Regions from separate parts of the Psychrosphaera sp. genome, predicted to be linked through region 4. Evidence: predicted binding sites of a transcription regulator. Region 4 holds the regulator's gene; each other region holds the start of a gene.
The links. Region 4 encodes sigma-54, which starts transcription at its own class of promoters, with help from an activator protein. Its sites were predicted from a motif close to GTTGGCACGNNNNTNGNNT; they were not measured.
Positions count from the first base shown of each region.

Region 1: the regulator sigma-54 is predicted to act here: its motif matches at 2,709-2,727, upstream of AC4E96_RS05010 (diacylglycerol kinase family protein).
Region 2: the regulator sigma-54 is predicted to act here: its motif matches at 2,471-2,489, upstream of AC4E96_RS02140 (TorF family putative porin).
Region 3: the regulator sigma-54 is predicted to act here: its motif matches at 2,194-2,212, upstream of fliE (flagellar hook-basal body complex protein FliE).

Region 1 is NZ_CEYNSH010000011.1:27,453-32,197, forward strand. Features, by position in the region: gene AC4E96_RS05000 (PRC-barrel domain-containing protein) at 1-96, opposite strand, end outside; gene AC4E96_RS05005 (phospholipase A) at 111-1,004, opposite strand; gene AC4E96_RS05010 (diacylglycerol kinase family protein) at 1,038-2,669, opposite strand; gene AC4E96_RS05015 (hypothetical protein) at 2,995-3,438, shown strand; gene nhaA (Na+/H+ antiporter NhaA) at 3,428-4,745, shown strand, end outside.
Region 2 is NZ_CEYNSH010000004.1:50,817-55,561, forward strand. Features, by position in the region: gene AC4E96_RS02125 (anthranilate synthase component II) at 1-508, opposite strand, end outside; gene trpS (tryptophan--tRNA ligase) at 592-1,593, opposite strand; gene rpe (ribulose-phosphate 3-epimerase) at 1,681-2,346, opposite strand; gene AC4E96_RS02140 (TorF family putative porin) at 2,600-3,259, shown strand; gene AC4E96_RS02145 (DUF4404 family protein) at 3,347-3,610, shown strand; gene AC4E96_RS02150 (hypothetical protein) at 3,807-4,001, shown strand; gene AC4E96_RS02155 (SapC family protein) at 4,050-4,745, shown strand, end outside.
Region 3 is NZ_CEYNSH010000024.1:14,037-18,781, reverse strand. Features, by position in the region: gene fliG (flagellar motor switch protein FliG) at 1-14, opposite strand, end outside; gene fliF (flagellar basal-body MS-ring/collar protein FliF) at 7-1,671, opposite strand; gene fliE (flagellar hook-basal body complex protein FliE) at 1,799-2,152, opposite strand; gene AC4E96_RS08655 (sigma-54-dependent transcriptional regulator) at 2,455-3,825, opposite strand; gene AC4E96_RS08650 (sensor histidine kinase) at 3,822-4,745, opposite strand, start outside.
Region 4 is NZ_CEYNSH010000008.1:24,621-29,365, reverse strand. Features, by position in the region: gene ptsN (PTS IIA-like nitrogen regulatory protein PtsN) at 1-46, opposite strand, end outside; gene hpf (ribosome hibernation promoting factor) at 176-463, opposite strand; gene AC4E96_RS03885 (RNA polymerase factor sigma-54) at 496-2,010, opposite strand; gene lptB (LPS export ABC transporter ATP-binding protein) at 2,060-2,785, opposite strand; gene lptA (lipopolysaccharide transport periplasmic protein LptA) at 2,785-3,294, opposite strand; gene lptC (LPS export ABC transporter periplasmic protein LptC) at 3,299-3,847, opposite strand; gene kdsC (3-deoxy-manno-octulosonate-8-phosphatase KdsC) at 3,847-4,413, opposite strand; gene AC4E96_RS03860 (KpsF/GutQ family sugar-phosphate isomerase) at 4,413-4,745, opposite strand, start outside.

The DNA of each region.
Region 1 (4,745 bases), on a different contig from region 4:
GTTTTTCTCAGAGAATAATAAGTCACTGACGATGCCCAACTCACCGTCTATAGCCACGACTTTATGGCCAATTATGCTTTTTAAACTGATAAACATATTTGCTCCTTTGTTTAGATAAAGCTCAACTGTACGCCAAGTCCAAGGCGCTGTTGATGCTGGTTGTATTCGATTAGTGAATCTCCATAACCATTAAAGTATTGAACCAAAACACCGTACTTTTTAGAAAACTGATAATTTAAGTTTAGTTCTATTGCCCCGCGGTTTTGATCAAAATCTAAATTATTTCGCCACACTGCATACCACTTAAATTCTTTGTGCTCATAGCCGTATTCAAACTCAAAATTACCCAAATAATCGGTAATGTCTGGGTTGTCGTCGCCGGTTGGATCAAGCTCACTGTCTTTCTCATTTTCAGGAATTCGCGCCCAAACCTTTAGTGAATAGTAACTGGTTTCATCATTAAGAATAGCTTGCGCAAATAAACGATTCCAGCTCCTCGAATTAAACATATCTTGACCATTAGATTGATGATTAAAACCAAAGCGAAGCTCGTTTACTTGAAAGCTCCATAAATTAATTTCATCCCGGATGCTATAGAAAACCTCAGGTTCATAATCTGTTTCACGAAATGGTTTGGACGCATCAGAATTGTATACTTGCCAGAAAGAAACCGTCGTTAAAGCCGCGTATAGTCCAGTACCTTGCTCATCACTAAAGATCGGCATTTTGATACTTAATTGAAATTTTGCTTCAAAGTTATCAACGTTTTCTTCCGTTAAACCATTCACATTGGTCACACTTGGGTTAGTGACATAGGTGACTGGCAATAGGTAGTTTCTGTTGTGTTGCAATAAGGTGAAAGGGTTACTGATAACACGAGTTTCTAGTTTGTCTTTTTGAGCGAGCACAGGAGTTTTGCCATTTGTCAGTGCTTCTGCATAGGCAGTTTGATCAAAACAAAGGCTAAAAACCAACGGTAACCAACAGGCCATTTTTTTAAACACGATAATACTTCTCCTTGTGTTGCGTAATGTGAATTAATGAATTACTGATGACAACAATACATTTAAAGATGATGGTTTGATAGAAACCTTAACGGAATCACAAGCATAAGTTTCACCGTCAATAACATAACCCACTTCAGACTCCGCTTGAATATGAATCTTTTGGGCTGTTCTGGTTTTTATTGCTTCGTTTACATCACTAGAAAATCCGGCCGCTAATAAACTGGCCACATCAACGACTTTTTCTATCGGGTTTTCCGTTGGTTCTAACCAGGTAATATTAAGGAGCCCATCGGTATAGTCTGGTTCACCTTCTCCCTGGGCTAGAAGGGTCGTTAAAGGTGCAGCATTGGCAATGGCCATACTCGATGTATGTATAGACTGAGCAGGCTCGTCGTCAAACTGGACCATTAATGTCATGGGGGCGTTTTCATGTAAGGCTTGCCAAAACCCATGTAAATAAGCAAATTGGCCGAGTTTATTTTTGGCACTGCGGTCTGCTTTTTTTATCATTTGCTCTTCTATTCCTAATGCTGCTACAAGTAACATTGTCTTGTTGTTACAAACAGCGGTATCGATTGGTGTTACTTTACCCTCTAAAATGTGCTCAAGGGCGGTATCAACCGGAATAAGCTTGCTTTCTACTCCATATAGACTGTGAGCTAGCGCGTTGGCTGTGCCCATGGGTAAAATACCAAACTTTATGTCCGTCCCAACGAGGACAGAGGCGACTTCAGCCAATGTACCATCACCTCCAGCCGCAATAACGACGCTTGCCCCGGCGTTTTTGGCTTGTTCTGCTAATTCTTGGGCATTTGTTTCAGGTGTGGTCTCAACGACTTGAAGATTAAACTGTTCACCTAAGCGATTTTCAACTTCCGCTCGGTGTTTTGGCCATTTTCCTTTACCAGAAACTGGGTTTCCAATTACCCAAGCTGGGCTGAATAGTTTAATGATTCCCTCTTCTCGATATTTTATTAGTCGCTTTAACTGGCTCTTGTTTAAACCAGCTTGACTTCGAATATCGGTTATACTTTCGAGCACCTCTCTTGGACTTAGATCCGGATGTTTTGCTAATAAGTATGCCGCAACACAGAACAATGAACGACCCCGTCCCAACGCGCAATGCACCAGCACTGGTTTGCCCTGAGAACGTTTAGAGTCCATCCAATTTAGTGCTTGTCGCAATTGGGTTTTGGTTGGGCTTTGGTGATCCAAAATCGGAATATTGAGATAATCAATGTCCATGAAATGACTACTCCAATCTAAAGCATCAAACTCACAAGTAACATCTAATACTGCTCCTATATTTTGATCGTCCAGAGTGAGTGCTTCATCGGCACTTAATCGACTCGCCAAATAAATATCATCTTTAATATGATGGACAAAATGTCGGTTTGATTTTGAGTCTTTCGCCTTTTCAATTTTGTTGTACAACTGAACGCCAAACATAAAAGGGAAGAACAAAACCCTGATAATAGAGGGGATAGAACCATCGGAGCGCTTTCTGAATATTTTGGGCTGTTTGGTGAGGTATGCGATAAAGACTAAAAACAAAGACAGTCCAATCCAGCACAACAAAACAGCAGCAACAACACTGTTTACCATGGTTGCTAATGCGATTAATAACAAGCTAACTAACCCATAAATGTACTCTACGTACATAGTTTCTCCTTGATGATTCTCGTTTGGACCTACTTAACTAAGCCAAAACTGTGCCGGACTGATAAGTTACTGATAAGTATGGATTAGCTTTGTAGAAAAGCGAATTTTTTGAAGTGAAATCTATTTAGGCTGTAATTTTTACAGGACAAGGGTGTTATTACTTCATAATGGGAGCCGGTCTGTGTATCAAAAATAAGACTTAGATTTTATAAGTTAATGACTTGTTTGATCTTTTATATCGATAAATAGGTTGGCACAGAGTTGGCTTAGTCATATCTAAATAAAAGAGTAAGTAAGTCAAAGTAGTAAAGCCGAGGTGCATACAATGAATAGTTTGAAAAATTCATTGTCTCTTCAATTCAATGAGGCAAGCGAATTTTATTACCAGCTCGCCACGTTTGTGAGTGACCTGACAGTAAAACATGCCTTATTAAAAGTTGCAGATGTTTTTAAAACTCTACGCAATAGAGCTAACCAAGTTCCGGTATCTTCAGAGGGGCAAAGCTGGATTAGTGAACTATCCTTCGAGTGGGATAGTAAATTTGAACAGTTACAAGCGGGGAATCCCGCGCAACCACACTTGTCGTTACTAGAGCAACGCCTCCAAATTGAAAAGCGCAATATGCAGCTGTTACAGCAAGCATCAGGTCAAGCTGAACAAAAGGAAGTAAAGCGCTGGTTGGCTGACATCACTGCAATTTATATCGACGCTCTTGATACATTGACGTCATGCTCACAAAAAAAGGAACTGAGTTGTAATGAACAATAATCCATTAAATGAAAACAATACTGCCGATGTTCCTGATATAGAAAGAAAGGTTGAAAAGGTTCTTCATCCTTTTCAACGATTTATTCACGATCAAACAACCAGTAGTAAGATGCTATTTTTGTTCACTATTTTAGCTTTGTTGATTGCCAACTTAGGAGGTTCAAATACGCTGGTAGATTTCTTTCATACTTATGTTGGTTTTGCCATTAATGACACTCTTTATCAGATGAGCCTTCTTCACTGGATAAACGATGGTTTAATGGCTTTGTTTTTCTTGTTATTGGGTATGGAGATTAAAAGAGAGGTATTAGTCGGCGAGCTCAGTAAGCCGGGAAATCTGACACCTGTATTGGCAGCCGCTGGTGCAGGAATGGTATTTCCAGCACTGATTTTTTACGCCTTTAATGCAGGGACACCATTTGAAGCAGGTTGGGGAATACCCATGGCGACAGATACCGCATTTGCTGTTGGTGTTCTTGCTCTTCTCGGTGGCCGTGTACCTATTGCGGCATTTTCATTTCTTACTGGATTGGCGATTATTGACGATATCGGTGCTATTTTAGTTATCGCCTTCTTTTACACCGAAACCTTAAACTTTTACGCACTGGGCTTTACCGCGTTATTTACCGGCTTGATGTTGTTATTGAACATATTAGGTATTAGACGACCGTTTCTTTATTTTTTGGTCGGGATTTGTTTGTGGTTGGCCGTATTGAGTTCGGGTATTCACGCGACGATTGCAGGTATTTTAATAGCGCTAACCATTCCTGCTAGACCCAAAACCCAACCAGTGATCCTATCAGAGCGACTCTCCCACTTGTCCCAGCGCTTCCAAAATGTGATTCAAAATCGAGCAGACGACAAACCTGTGCTTGCCTCTAAAACTCAGCATGAGTTAGCAGACGAACTCAAACGTACAGCCAACCAAGCAACGACACCGCTTAGACGATGGGAGCGTTACCTGCATGTCCCAGTAGGGCTAATGGTGTTACCCATTTTTGCCTTCGCTAATTCTGGCGTTGAGTTCAATGCTGAGCGTTTTGAGCAAACGTTAGAAAGTCCTTTAGCGTGGGGAATATGCCTTGGGTTAATTGTCGGTAAAGGGCTCGGTATTCCATTACTCTCGTGGGTAGTAGTTAAAAGCAAATTGGGTGTATTGCCTGAGGGTTTAACGATGAGACACATGTTTGGCTTGGGAATGCTGGGAGCCATTGGCTTTACCATGTCTATTTTTATTACAGGATTGGGCTTTGAGAACAACTTTGAAGCTCAAGCAATTTCTAAATCCGCAATATTATTTACCTCAC
Region 2 (4,745 bases), on a different contig from region 4:
GGAATTGTACACCTGCAACTGGATATTCTGTCATTTCTAACGCCATTAATTCTTTTTCGGGACCATCAACCCAAGCTACCGGTTTAATAAAGTCGGGTAACGTAGACTCGTCTGCTATTAGAGAGTGATAACGGGTAACGGTCATCGGGGAGGGTAATGTTGCAAAGAGCGCAGAGTTTTGGTGGCTAATTGATGATGTTTTTCCATGCATTACGTGTGGCGCTCGTTTTACTGTTGCACCAAATTGTTGAGCAATGACTTGATGACCTAAACAGACGCCAAGAATGGGTTTACTCTGATAAAAGTGTTCGATGGTTTGTAAAGACACACCGGCTTCATTTGGCGAACAAGGGCCTGGCGAGATAACAATTCGCTCAGGGTTTAGTGCGCGAATATCACTTACGCTTAATTCGTCATTTCGTTTGACCAATACGTCTTGATCTAAAGACTCAAAGTAATTCACTAAGGTGTAAGTGAACGAGTCGTAGTTGTCGATCATTAAAAGCATTTGGGGACGTCTATCAGTGAGATAAAAGGCAGCGTCGACACTAAAAGAAATGCTTGAATGACGACGCTATTGGACACTTATGGTTATGGACGACTAACAAGTCCAAGTGCATCGTAAACTGAAGTTAGTGTTTTTTCAGCCTTGATCGATGCTTTCTCTGCACCAATTTTCATGATGCGTTCTAATTCAGTTTGGTCATCACGAATTTCTTTGAATCGAGCCTGAATTGGTTCGATCATAGCGACAACGGCTTCTGCTGTGTCTTTTTTCAGGTGACCGTACATTTTGTCTTCGTACGCTGGTACAAGTTGCTCAATGCTTTGGCCAGTTGCGACACTTAGTAAGGTCAGTAAGTTTGAGACACCTGGCTTTTCTTCTGTATCAAAGTAAATACGAGCTTGCTCGTCAGAGTCAGTCACTGCTTTTTTCAGCTTTTTCTCAATCTTCTTTGGCTCATCTAATAACATGATGTAACCATTTGGATTGTCATCAGACTTTGACATCTTCTTCAATGGATCTTGAAGGCTCATTACACGTGCACCAAACTGAGGAATTTGCGGATCTGGAACTGTGAAAACGTCGCCATATAAGTTGTTAAAACGAGTCGCAATATCACGAGTCAGCTCTAAGTGTTGCTTTTGGTCTTCACCCACCGGTACGCGATCAGCTTGGTAAAGTAAAATGTCAGCCGCTTGTAGAACAGGATAACTGAACAAACCAACGTTAACATTGTTGCTGTGCTTTGAGGATTTATCCTTAAACTGAGTCATTCGGTTTAATTCACCCATTTGCGCATAGCAGTTGAGTACCCACGCTAACTGAGCGTGTTCGCGAACATGAGATTGAACAAATAACGCAGACTTATCTGGGTCGATACCGCACGCGGTATATAATGCAACGCCATCTAATACACGACTTTTTAGTACTTCGGGCTCTTGACGCACGGTCAAAGCGTGTAAGTCGACCAACATAAAATAGCAGTCATTGTCATCTTGCATCGTACGCCATTGATTGATTGCACCAATGTAGTTACCGATTGTCATGCCGCCTGTTGGTTGAATACCACTGAGTACTGTACTTGTCATTGTTTTTGCCGTTTTGAAGTTAGTTACGTTTAAAAAGTGCGCCATTGTAACCCGATTACAAATTGGCGCAACGAATTGAAGGATTAATTAGGCTAAGTTGGCGATAATTTGGGCGACTCTGGCCGCTCGGTTTTCGGCATTGAATATTGCCGAGCCCATTACGAATGTGTCCGCACCACAATCGGCAATTTCTCGGACATTGTCTTGGTTTACACCACCGTCAACTGAGATGCGTATCGAATATCCTGATTGGTCTATTTTGGCGCGAAGACGCTTTATTTTATCAAGGCTAGCCGGGATGAATGCTTGACCACCAAAGCCAGGGTTTACCGACATGACCAATACAATATCGATAAGTGGCAAAACTTCATCCAACACCTCAATTGGCGTGCCCGGATTGAGGGCAATACCGGCTTTACATCCTGCGTCTTTAATTAACATTAATGAACGGTGTAGATGTTTTGTCGCTTCAGGGTGGATAGTGATCAGGTCTGCGCCAGCCTTGGCAAATTGCTCAATCATGTCATCAACAGGCTCAACCATTAAGTGAACATCAATTGGGGCATCAATTCCGTGCTCTTTTAGTGCTTTACAAATCATCGAACCAAAACTCAAGTTTGGCACATAGTGATTATCCATCACATCAAAATGAACCCACTGGCATCCAGCTGCTAACACCTCATTAACTTCATCGCCTAATTTTGCAAAGTCTGCCGAGAGAATAGAGGGAGATAAAATATATTCGTTTGCCATAATTTTCCTAAAAAGTTTGTTTGGAAAAGCACCAAATAAGGATGCGCTCGCACCAAAATAGCTCAAAAAAACAACTCAAAAAAACCAGCCTAAACAAAAGTCTATGTTTTTCAATTGGATAGCCTTGGGCACAAAAATTGTTACGTTCTAATTATGAATTAAAACCATGCTAACAAGGTTGCGGTCTGCAAGCCTAATTAATTTAAAAAAATAGAACAACTTAAGAATATAAAAAATAAAAGGGAACATCGATATGAAATTAAAAGCTTTATCACTGTCAGTGGCAACAATTATAGCCTCTTCATTATTTACACCTGTATCGGCTATTGCCGAAACATCGGCGAATGTTGGTGTTACTTCAAATTATTTGTGGCGTGGTTTTGAACAAACAGACGGCGACCCTGCGGTGTTTGGTGGTCTGGATTGGGCATCAGAAGATGGTTTTTATGTTGGTACTTGGGCGTCTACTGTAGATGGTGCTGATGCGGAAGTTGATTTGTACGGTGGCTATGCTTTTACAAGTGGTGATGTAGATTATGACTTGGGATATATCATTTATCTTTATCCAGGAGCGACAGACTTAAACTTCTCTGAGATATATGCATTGGCGAGTTTGGGTCAATTCTCTGTTGGTGCATGGGTGCTTGCAGAGGCAGATGGTCTAGATTTTGGCGATACACTTTATTTGGAAGCTGGTTATGAGCTGCCGATTGATGATGATAGTGGTGTGACTTTTCATGTTGGCCATTACTCGGGCGACGCATTTGACAATAACTCCCTCGATTTAAAAGTAGAGTATGGTTACAAAGGATTTAATGTTGGCTTGTCTAAGGTTCAAATTACGGATGTAGACATTGATGAAACAGAAGAAGTGAAATTATATGCTGGATATAGTGTTTCCTTTGACCTGTAAATTACTAAACCTAAATAGTGATTTGTGATTTCACATTTTATTACTTCCTGTCTAAGCTTAAGTTAGGTTTAGACAGAGGAGTAAGTCATGTTACCGTCCGATCTTGTAGACTCGTTAGCTAAGTTACATGCCGAGTTAGAAACAACCAAAAATGTTGATCCACAAGTCATTGAGCAAGTTCGTGAGTTAGATCGCCAAGTCAGTGAAATGATAAAGTCTAATGAGCTTCAAGCCGAGCAAACAATAGAGTCACAGTTGTTAGCGCTCGAAGCTCGGTTCGCTTCAGAACACCCTACCTTAGAACGCATAACCAGAGAGGTGATCGACCGTTTGGCAATGATGGGGATTTAATTCTCTAATCAAAAGCAATCCACTACAAATTCACTTCTGATGTTATAAAACGCATACTTTATATAGCCACAGGACCTAAATGTGGCTGAAATATCACCAAGTAAAAAATAAATCCGTTTTTTCTGTTGCGACGCGCTTTAATTTTAGCTTATTGTCCTCATGTAGATTCTAAGTTATCAACATGTAGAAAACACAGATGGACTTTTCATCCTTGAACAAACTTTCTGCAAATACATTTAACAAGCAAAAAGCAATGATTAAAAATGTATTAGCAGGCAAACCCGTTAAATGTCCTACATGTCAGCAACCAGTTTTACTTTCGAGTGCCGATGAGCAACTCAGTTTAAAATGCGCAAAGGGTTGTACAGATATACTGTTAGACAAAGAATAATAATATTTAAGCGCGACATAGCGCATGGAACTTTTTGGAGAAGGCCTCATGGCAACTGATTATCAAGCATTACACAACGAAACGCACAGAAACGTAAAAATTGCGCCAAAGAAAAGCGTTGAAGATCTAAAAAACCAACATGCTCTTGGTGTTGTAGTTCAAGAATTCGCATTAGCGGCAGCTGAATTCCCAGTTGTTTTTGTAAAAGACGAAAAAGCAGGCGCAACATTCCCTGTTGTTATTTTAGGTGTTGAGCAAAACACAAACTTATTCGTTACAGAAGAAAACAAATGGGCGGCTCGTTACGTTCCAGCTCGCTACACACACGTACCATTAAGCGTTATTCCTCACCAAGAAGACGAAAACCGCTTTGCAATCGCAATTAACATGGCAAGTGACATCGTAAGTGAAAAAGAAGGCCAAGCGCTATTCAATGAAGATGGTTCAGAAACAGAGCACTTGTTAGAGCGCAAAAAAGCATTGATGTCTTACGTCGAAAACGAAAAAGTAACACGTGCATTCATCGAAGCATTAGAAGAAATGGAGCTACTTGTTCCTAAAAACATCAACGTAAAAGTGATGGAGCGTGAATACAACTTAAACGGTCTATTAATGGTTGATGAGAAGAAGTTAAACGAGCTGTCTGATGAGCAATTCCTTAAACTTCGTAGCCGTGGTTTCTTAGGCCCGATTTATGCGCACCTAAGTTCAATGCACAAAGTTGCAGACTTAATTGAACGTCAA
Region 3 (4,745 bases), on a different contig from region 4:
ACGACATCATTCATCTTCTAATAACCACCCTTTAACCACTTGCGAAGACAGCTCTGGTTCATTCGCAACTAACGCTCTGACTGCTTTCAATAAGTCTTCGTCACCATGTAAGTCTGGTAATTGTAACGTACCGTCAGCAGAGAAGCCGATATCTTTTTCATCAAATTCGGTATTCAGCATATCCAGCGCTTCATCACCTAAGTCTACACCACCAAGCGCTTCTTCTTCGTATTTCTCAGTTGTATCTTCTGGCGCTAGTAACTTGTTCAATAATGGACGAACAAGGAAGATAATTAGCACAATGATGACGACCATGGCGGCCAATGTCTTGATCATCGGCTGGAACCATTCTTGTTGATATAAAGGCACTTCGATCTCTGACATCACATCTGCTTTATTGAATGGGATCGTCACGACCTCTAATGTATCGCCGCGCGTCATATCAAAGCCAATACCACCTTGAAGTAAACGACGTAAATTCACTAGCGCTTGTTGCGAACGAGGGATTTGCTGAACCGTACCATCTTCACCAGTTGTGCGAATATAATCTACCGCCACTGAAACACTGAGACGACGGACAACGCCTGTTTGGTTTTGTTTGTGACTGATTGTTTGATCTAGTTCGTAGTTACGAGTTTGCTCTTTGTGTGAACGACCTGTCGCGCCACGGGCATTGGCACCACCCGCTTCTTCAGGAATATCAGACTCAAGAGGTGGTTGATTAGATAACGCACCTGGAATACCAATTGGTCCTGACCCTGTTTGGTTTTCTTCAATCAGCATTTCACTTCGAATTGCAGGTAAATCAGGGTTATAGGTTTTTTGAGTTTCTTGAACTTGAGTAAAATCCATTGTCACGTCTACCTGGGCAGTATAATTTTCCATACCGATAACAGGTGACAAAATCGCATTAATTTTTTGTAAGTACTCATCTTCGCGCTTTTGTTCAATTTCGAACTGCTTGCGTGATAACGCTGATAAAGAGTTTTGTGACCCAGAATTTAGTAAACGGCCATTTTGGTCGGTAACGGTTACTCGAGTCGTAGACAAACCTTGTACGGCCGATGCGACAATGTCGACAATGCTGTCAGTTTCTTCTGCTTTGAGCATACGACCGCGTTTAAGAGTGACGACCACCGTCGCTGATGGTTCCTTAGTATGGCGAGCAAAAATATTTTGTTTTGGAATCGCTAGCAAAACTCGTGCACGACTAACCGAATTTAGTTCTTCAATTGTGCGTGCAAGTTGCTGCTCTCGGCTGTGTTTCAATCGCTCAGTTTCCATGCGCTGACTGACACCAAAACCAGTGTCTTGCATTAGAATGTCTGCACCTTCAGACGGTCCTTGGTTTAAACCACCACGAGCCAATGACAACTTAATGTCTTGATATTGGTCGGATGGAACTTTAATCGTGTTTTGCTCTAACACGTATTCAATTTTCTGGGCGTCTAAATAATCGAGTGTTTCAATTAACTGTTCGGTTTCAAACTGGCCTAACGGACGCATTTCAGGTTCACGTGACCACATAAAAATAATGATGGTAATGGCGATACAAATGACCAAGGCCAAAATCAAGGCACCTTGACGCAACACTTCGGCGCTTGAAACGGCACTTAAAAAGCCAGATTTTTGCTCTTCAATATTATCGCCATCTCCGTTGAGCGACACCATATCATTACCAATATCTTGGCCTGGCGCTGCTACTTGAGTTGATAATTCGTCTGCCACGTTAAACCCTTAATTCTCTATTCGTTACAACGACACTAACGTCAAAAACTTAAAGCCGATAAGCCTATGCTTAAACCGGCATACTCATAATAGTTTTGTATGATTCAACTAACTTATTTCGAACTTGAACCGTTGCCTCAAATGCAACGCCAGCCTTCGAAGATGCAATCATAGCTTCAGCAAGTGATACTGAACGGTCGCCCATCTCAACGGCGTTTTTCAACTCGCCGGATTTGGCTTGGAGGTCGTTCACGTTGTCCACTGCTTGCTTAAGTAGTTCACCAAAGTTGGCTGATGACGGATTATTTACCTTTTGAACTTGGTTAAAAGGATTAATGTCATTGTTTGGACGAATCGTTTGGCCAGTCGCTTGGGACGCCATCGATTGAAGTTCTGCGTATAAGTTGTTCGCTTGAATGTTCATTCGTCTTTCCTCACTTGGGAATCTAATTACCTAAATGAACAAAGCACAAAAGGTGCCAACTTATTTACCAATAAAATCAACAAGTTAAGTTAAAGTTGAAATACAAAAACAGTAAAGGAGGAGTGACAGGTCTTTGACACTGTTCAAAAACAGAATGAAAAAAGTCCACTGCGCTCTATCAGGACGAGCAACAGTGGACAGGAGCTTAACAGGTTTTAATTTTGTTAAATGGGGTGTTTAAATAAATTAATTTAAAGTTGTGCTTTAAATCACGCTTCAACACCAATCACTTGCAAAGTGCGTTAGGCTGGAACTTCAATCCCCTGCTCACGCATTTTGGCTAGTTTATATCTTAGTGTCCGAGGACTAATCCCGAGCTTTTCCGCAACATCTTTTCGCTTGCCATGACAGGCTTGCAATGCGTCCAGAATAATTCGGTTCTCTTGGTCGCGTATTTCGGATTTAAAGCCATTTGGATCTGTACCATTGGCAGCTGAAGATGATGAGTTGCTTGAGGCTTGAATATTCGCCGCGATATTATCAACAGCCACTTCTTCAACCAAAATGTGATCGGCTTCGATACTATCACCCGCACACAAAATCAGTGCACGCTGAATAACATTATCCAGTTCGCGAACATTTCCTGGCCAATGATGCGTAAGAAGTTTAGCTTGAGCTGCCGCGCTCAACTCAGGAATAGAACGACCTTGTTCTACACAATAGCGTTGTAATAAATGCGCCGTAATTGGCAATAGGTCATCTTTGCGCTCAGCCAGTGGTAACCACTTAATTGGAAACACGTTAAGTCGATAATACAAATCTTCTCTGAACTTGCCCTCTTGAACGGCCGCCATCAAATCACGGTTAGACGTTGCCAATACTCTGACATCAAGTTTAATTGTTTTGCGGCTGCCAAGGCGCTCTACTTCGCGCTCTTGCAATATACGCAATAATTTTGCTTGAAGATTTAAATCCATTTCGGTGATTTCATCTAACAAAATAGTGCCGTGTTGTGCTTGTTCAAACTTACCAGGGCAAGCTTGCACTGCACCAGTAAAGGCGCCTTTTTCATAACCAAATAAAGTTGCTTCCAACATATTATCTGGGATCGCAGCGCAGTTAATTGCAATAAAATCATGGTCGGCACGACTTGATTGATCGTGAATATAACGTGCCATCACTTCTTTACCAGAGCCACTCGGCCCAGTGATCATAACGGACGCATCAGATGCCGCAACTCTCGAAGCTAGTTTTAGTAGTTCAATACTTTTTGCATCTGCAACAACTGGGTTGTGTTTTTCTGGTTGCTTAACAGGGGCGTATCGTCCCACCATATTAAGCAATACTTCTGGTGCAAAAGGCTTGGCCATGTAATCAATCGCGCCATACTTCATCGCTTCTACCGCATGATCAATCGTTGCATAGGCCGTCATTAATAAAAATGGCGTATTTGGATAAAGCTTTTTGACTGACTTTAATAAATCCAATCCGCTTAGCCCGCCCATTTGGACATCCGATACGATTATATCGATCACCGTTTCTTTGAGTTTGACTAATGCCATTTCAGCAGAGTCGGCCTCAATGACCGAGTAGCCAGCAATAGAAAGTGTATCAACTAATGCTTCACGTAGACCCGAGTCGTCTTCAACAACTAGTACTTGAGATTGGCTCATGCTAATACCTCCTGACGTTGTGATTCTGCACGCTGAATATCATTTTGTGGTGCTAATTTAATCGGTAAATAAATTGAGAATATGGCACCACCTGACGGTTTGTTGGTGACTTCTACATTACCTTGATGAGCTTGAGCGACCGTTTTAACAACGGACAGGCCAAGACCTGTACCCTGCGAACGGGTGGTATAAAACGGTTCAAATATTTTATCAATGACATCAGATTTGATGCCCGGTCCATTGTCTTCAACAGATATACAGACTTGGTTTGGCTTATTGTCCATTCGTCTTGCAGACAGATGAATTTGCACACCTTCACCAACGACTTGTACCGCATTGTGAACTAGGTTGGTAATAGCACTGGCTAAACTTGTTTTATTTGCCAATAACAAAATATCAGGTTCTGGTAATTCAACTGTCATGGTCCCTGCTTGCTGAACCATTGCATCTGCACCTTGGTGCACACTAGTCAATAACTGTTGTAATGAAACCTGCTCTAGTACTTGATTCTCGCCACTTTTGGCAAACATCAACATGTCATTCACTTGTTTTTCCAGATCACTTAAACGAGAAGACAACTTGGTCACAAAGCTATTTTTCTGTTCAACCTTAAGTCGGCTATTAGATAAGTTGGCAGCGTATAACATGGCCGCAGAAAGTGGTGTTCGAATTTGGTGTGCCAAACTTGCGACCATTCGCCCTAGCGCTGAAACACGTTGTAAATGGCTAATACGTTCTTGTAATTGACGAGTTTCAGTTAAATCAGTCATAACAATTAACTGGCCAGATTTAAGTGGCATCAACTCTAGTTTTACTCGACGTCCCGTATTGAGTGACACTTCATGGCCATCGTCCTCCCGAGGTTTAAAACTACGAGCAATAACAGTACGCCACTTTTCACCTTCTAATGGCTCACCGAG
Region 4 (4,745 bases):
AAAGCACTTTGGTGCATTCTGGTTGCAAGAGTACTTTTAATTTCATGGCTTTAATACTGCTTCGTTCTTTTGATTTTACTTCAAAAGATGGGTTAAGGAGTGCAGTCCATAGCGCTCCTAAATATACTCGGGTCGATTGCCGAGAGCTGGCGATGTGCGCCAGCTCAATGGTCCTCTAATGACGAGTTAACTTCTCTTTATGTTTTTTGACCTGTCGGTCTAGTTTATCAATTAAAGAATCAATCGCTGCATACATGTCACTGTGCTCTGAGGTTGCAAAAAGCTCACCTCCATTAACATGCATGGTCGCTTCTGCGCGTTGAATTAGCTTTTCTACGTCTAAAATCACATGGACGTTATTAATATGATCAAAATGACGTTCTAGTTTTGCAAATTTCGTATCAACATAATCTTTTAGGGACTCTGTTGCATCGACATGACGACAAGTTAGGTTAATTTGCATATGCTCTTCCTTCTTTTGATTGAATAGTGAAACTACACTAATCGTTTTCTTTGGTTTGAAGGGGGAATGTTTAACGATTCCCGGTATTTTGCGATAGTTCTTCTGGCTACTTGGATGCCCTGTTCGGCCAGAATATCAGCAATTTTACTGTCACTGAGCGGTTTTGCTTGGTTTTCAGCGGCGACTAATTTTTTAATTAATGCACGGATAGCGGTTGAGGAACACTCACCACCGTTTTCGGTACTTACGTGACTTGAGAAGAAGTATTTGAGTTCAAATATTCCTCTAGGAGTGTGCATGTACTTTTGCGTGGTCACACGAGAGATCGTGGACTCATGCATATCAACCATTTCTGCCACGTCGTTGAGTACCATAGGCTTCATTGCTTCTGGCCCATACTCGAAAAATGCTTGTTGTTGTTGCACAATGCAATTAGATACTTTTAACAAGGTGTCGTTTCTACTTTCCAAACTTTTGATAAACCACTTAGCTTCTTGTAAATGAGAACGAACAAATTGTGCATCGGAATTGTTCTTTGCCGTTTTAGACAACGAAGCATATTGTTCGTTCACTTTAATTTTAGGCATAGAATTGGAATTTAGCTCAACAATCCAACGACCTTTTTTCTTAACGACGCTAACGTCCGGAATTACATAATCAATTTCATCTTTGATGACAATGCTAGCCGGATTTGGATTGAGTTGTTGGATAAGTTCTAAGGTTTCTTTTAAGTCGTTTTCTTTTAGTTTTGTCTTGCGAATGATGGTGCGATAGTCGCGGTTGGCCAATAAGTCGATGTGTTCTTGAATAAGGTCAATGGCTTCTTGTTTCCACGGTGTATCATCGCTGTATTGTTTTAATTGAACAACCATACACTCTTGCAGCCCACGACAGGCAACACCGATAGGGTCAAAATTCTGTACACGTTTTAAAACGGCTTCGACTTCTTCGATTTCGACGTCTTCAATATCAACTGCTTCGACAATATCTTCTGCAGATACGGTTAAAAATCCTTTTTCATCAATGGCGTCGATGATTGCTGTCGCAATAGCAAGGTCATCATCGGAAAATGGTGAGAGGTTTAACTGCCAGCGCAGGTGATCTTGGATATTAGTGGTGGTCTCACCTTGATAAACCGTATCTTCACCTTCATAAGCTGGACCAGAACTAGCAGGTGCAGCACTCATGTAATCGTCCCAAGAAGAGTCTGTTGGCAGGTCGTCGCTTATCGTCTGATCCTGGAGTGCTTCGTTGGTACTTATCTCGTCTTTGGTCCACTCGATATCATCGCCTGCGTCGTCATTGCTCCCGTTGAGTGACTCCTGTGCCGATTCAGCTTGAAAGTTGTCGTCTGTATTGTCTGATGACTCCGGAGCGCTGTCGTAATTAGAGTCATCTTCTGATTCGAGCAATGGGTTGCTATCTAGCGCTTCTTGAATTTCTTGTTGCAGTTCCAAAGACGACAATTGCAGCAAACGAATCGCTTGTTGCAGCTGTGGGGTCATTGTTAACTGCTGACCCATTTTGAGTTGTAGTGTTGGTCTCATTTATTCCCGGAACTTACTGACTTAATTAACTTTCTTGTTGTATAAATTATCAAAGTTTAAACTGGTCACCAAGATAAACTTGCTTAACAATCTCACTTTCTAGTACTTCAGCAGGCGTACCTTCAGCAATCAGCTCTCCATGACTAACGATATAGGCTTTTTCGCAGACATCAAGTGTTTCTCGAACATTGTGGTCAGTGATTAATACACCGATGCCTTTTGCTGTCAGTTGTTGGATGATCTTTTTGATGTCGATGACTGAAATTGGATCAACGCCTGCAAACGGTTCGTCGAGTAAAATAATCTTCGGATCGGCGGCAAGTGCACGCGCGATTTCAACTCGGCGACGTTCACCACCAGACAGCGCCATTCCTTGACTGTCACGGATGTGGTCGATGTGAAATTCGGCAATTAAATCATCAAGTAAGTCTGCTTGCTGGTTTGCGTCTATGTCCTTGCGCATTTGCAGCACAGACATGATGTTTTCAGAAACCGTTAATTTTCTAAATATTGACGACTCTTGTGGTAAATAACCAATTCCTTTGCGAGCTCGAACGTGCATCGGTTCGTGACTCAGGTCAATGTCGTCGAGCTGTATCAAGCCTTTGTCGTTCGGCACAAGGCCAACAATCATATAAAACGTTGTTGTTTTACCTGCGCCGTTTGGCCCTAGTAAACCGACAACCTGACCGGCTTCAACAGATAGACTTACGTCTTTAACGACTTGTCTGTTTTTGTAGGCTTTGGCTAAATGCTGTGCTACCAATTTCGTCATTAGTTATTCTCTGAGTCGTCTTTTGATTTTGGCTTGATTTTAATAGTTGTGGTGACACGGCCACCGTTTTCAGTATCGCCTATTGCTTTTACACGTTGGCGAACTAAATCAAAAGTAATGTTACCGTTTGCACTGTCAACGAACGAGCCGCCCTGACGATATTTGGCGCTCCCCTTAAGTTCTAAGATTCGATCGTTAACTAAGTAGACAACTTCGTTAGCATTAGCTTCTAAGTCATCTCCTTCTGGGTTTATTTGCGTAAATGTGGCGGGATTACCTTTGGCGATAAGTTTTTCACCGACACCGTCTTTTGTTACAACGTAAAGCTCATCCGCGGCAATTTTCATATTACCTTGATTGATGATGACATTACCTTTAAAAAACATGGTGTTTTTCTTAAAGTTTAAATCTTGCTCTGTCGATTTGATTTGCAAGTCATCATTTATAGCCTGACTTAAAGGCGTAAAAAATAACACCAACGTTAGAATTAGAATGTTGTTTAACTTCATTTAGTTAACTTCCTTTGAGAATCGTTTCTACGTGTTTTGTCATTTGCAAGCGACCCACTTTGAGGTCTGCGCGTAATCCATGACCAACAATGGTTGTATTTACGCCTTTTATCACAAACCTTTTGTCTGTGGTGACTAATTGTGAATTTAGATCTATTTCGATGTAAGAGGTGTTTATCGAATTTACCAGTTCATTGTCATTTAATTGCACCATTTGGACATCTTCATTTAATACTAGCCGACCATCTTGCATGTTGCCGACTTGCGCTGACAACCGCCAGTAGGGCTGGTCATCTTGATAAATGATAAATTCGGGCTGCTCAAAGTAGGTCAGATTTAAGTCTGCAAAGTGTTCCATTTTTTGTGAAAACACTTCTTCTTTGAGTTTACCGTTATTGTCAAAAAGCTCTTGATGTAATAACCGTGCAGTAAAATCAGGGATTAAGACCGCCTCTGCTTCATCGATTTGTTCGTCACTATCATGGAACGCCGGATACCATAAGTAAAGGCTGATACCAATGAACAAGGTTATGACTATAAAACGGAAACGCATTAGCTACTTGTTCCTGAGACGGCCGACGTAATGTACTCTGCGCCTTGTTGAGCCATAATGATCAAGTCTGTCAGCTCTCTAACTGCACCTTTGCCACCAGGTGTTACGGTAACATAGTCAGCACACTGCTTAACGTAAGGGTGACCATCACTAACAGAAACGGCCAAGCCAACTTGATTCATTACAGGTAGGTCAGGAAAGTCGTCGCCAATAAAGGCAACTTGGTTTGGGGAAACGTTCAAATCGTTACACAATTCCTGGTAACCAATCGTTTTGGTCTCCATACCTTGGTAAACGTATTTTACACCCAAGCTTTTCATTCGTTGTTCTACTATTTTCGAGCTGCGACCCGTTATCACCGCAACATCGACGCCCGAGTTCATCAATGCCTTAACGCCAAAACCGTCTTTGGTATTAAACGCTTTGATCTCTTCGCCCGAATTACTCATATATACTGAGCCGTCAGAGAAAATACCGTCAATGTCACAAATTAGGAGTTTAATCTTTTTGGCTTTTTCACAAACATCAGTTTCGACATCTTGGTACCAGTCGGCAAATTCTTTCATTAAATCACCCCTGCTTTGAGCATGTCATGCATGTTGAGGGCTCCAATAGGTTTGTGTTCGTCATCGACTATAAATAGAGCGCTTATCTTCTTTTTTTCCATTAACGACAAAGTCTCTGCGGCAAGCATACTGCTCTTCGCTGTCACACCATTACGTGTCATTATTGCTTCAATCTGAGCTTGTAAACTAAAGTCGTCATTGTCCATCCAACGGCGTAAATCACCGTCAGTGAAGATACCTTGTAAAACGCCATGCTCATCGATCACACCGGTCATACCTAAGCCTTTAGCGGACATTTCAAATACCGCTTCTTTTACCGTCGCGTGTTGATT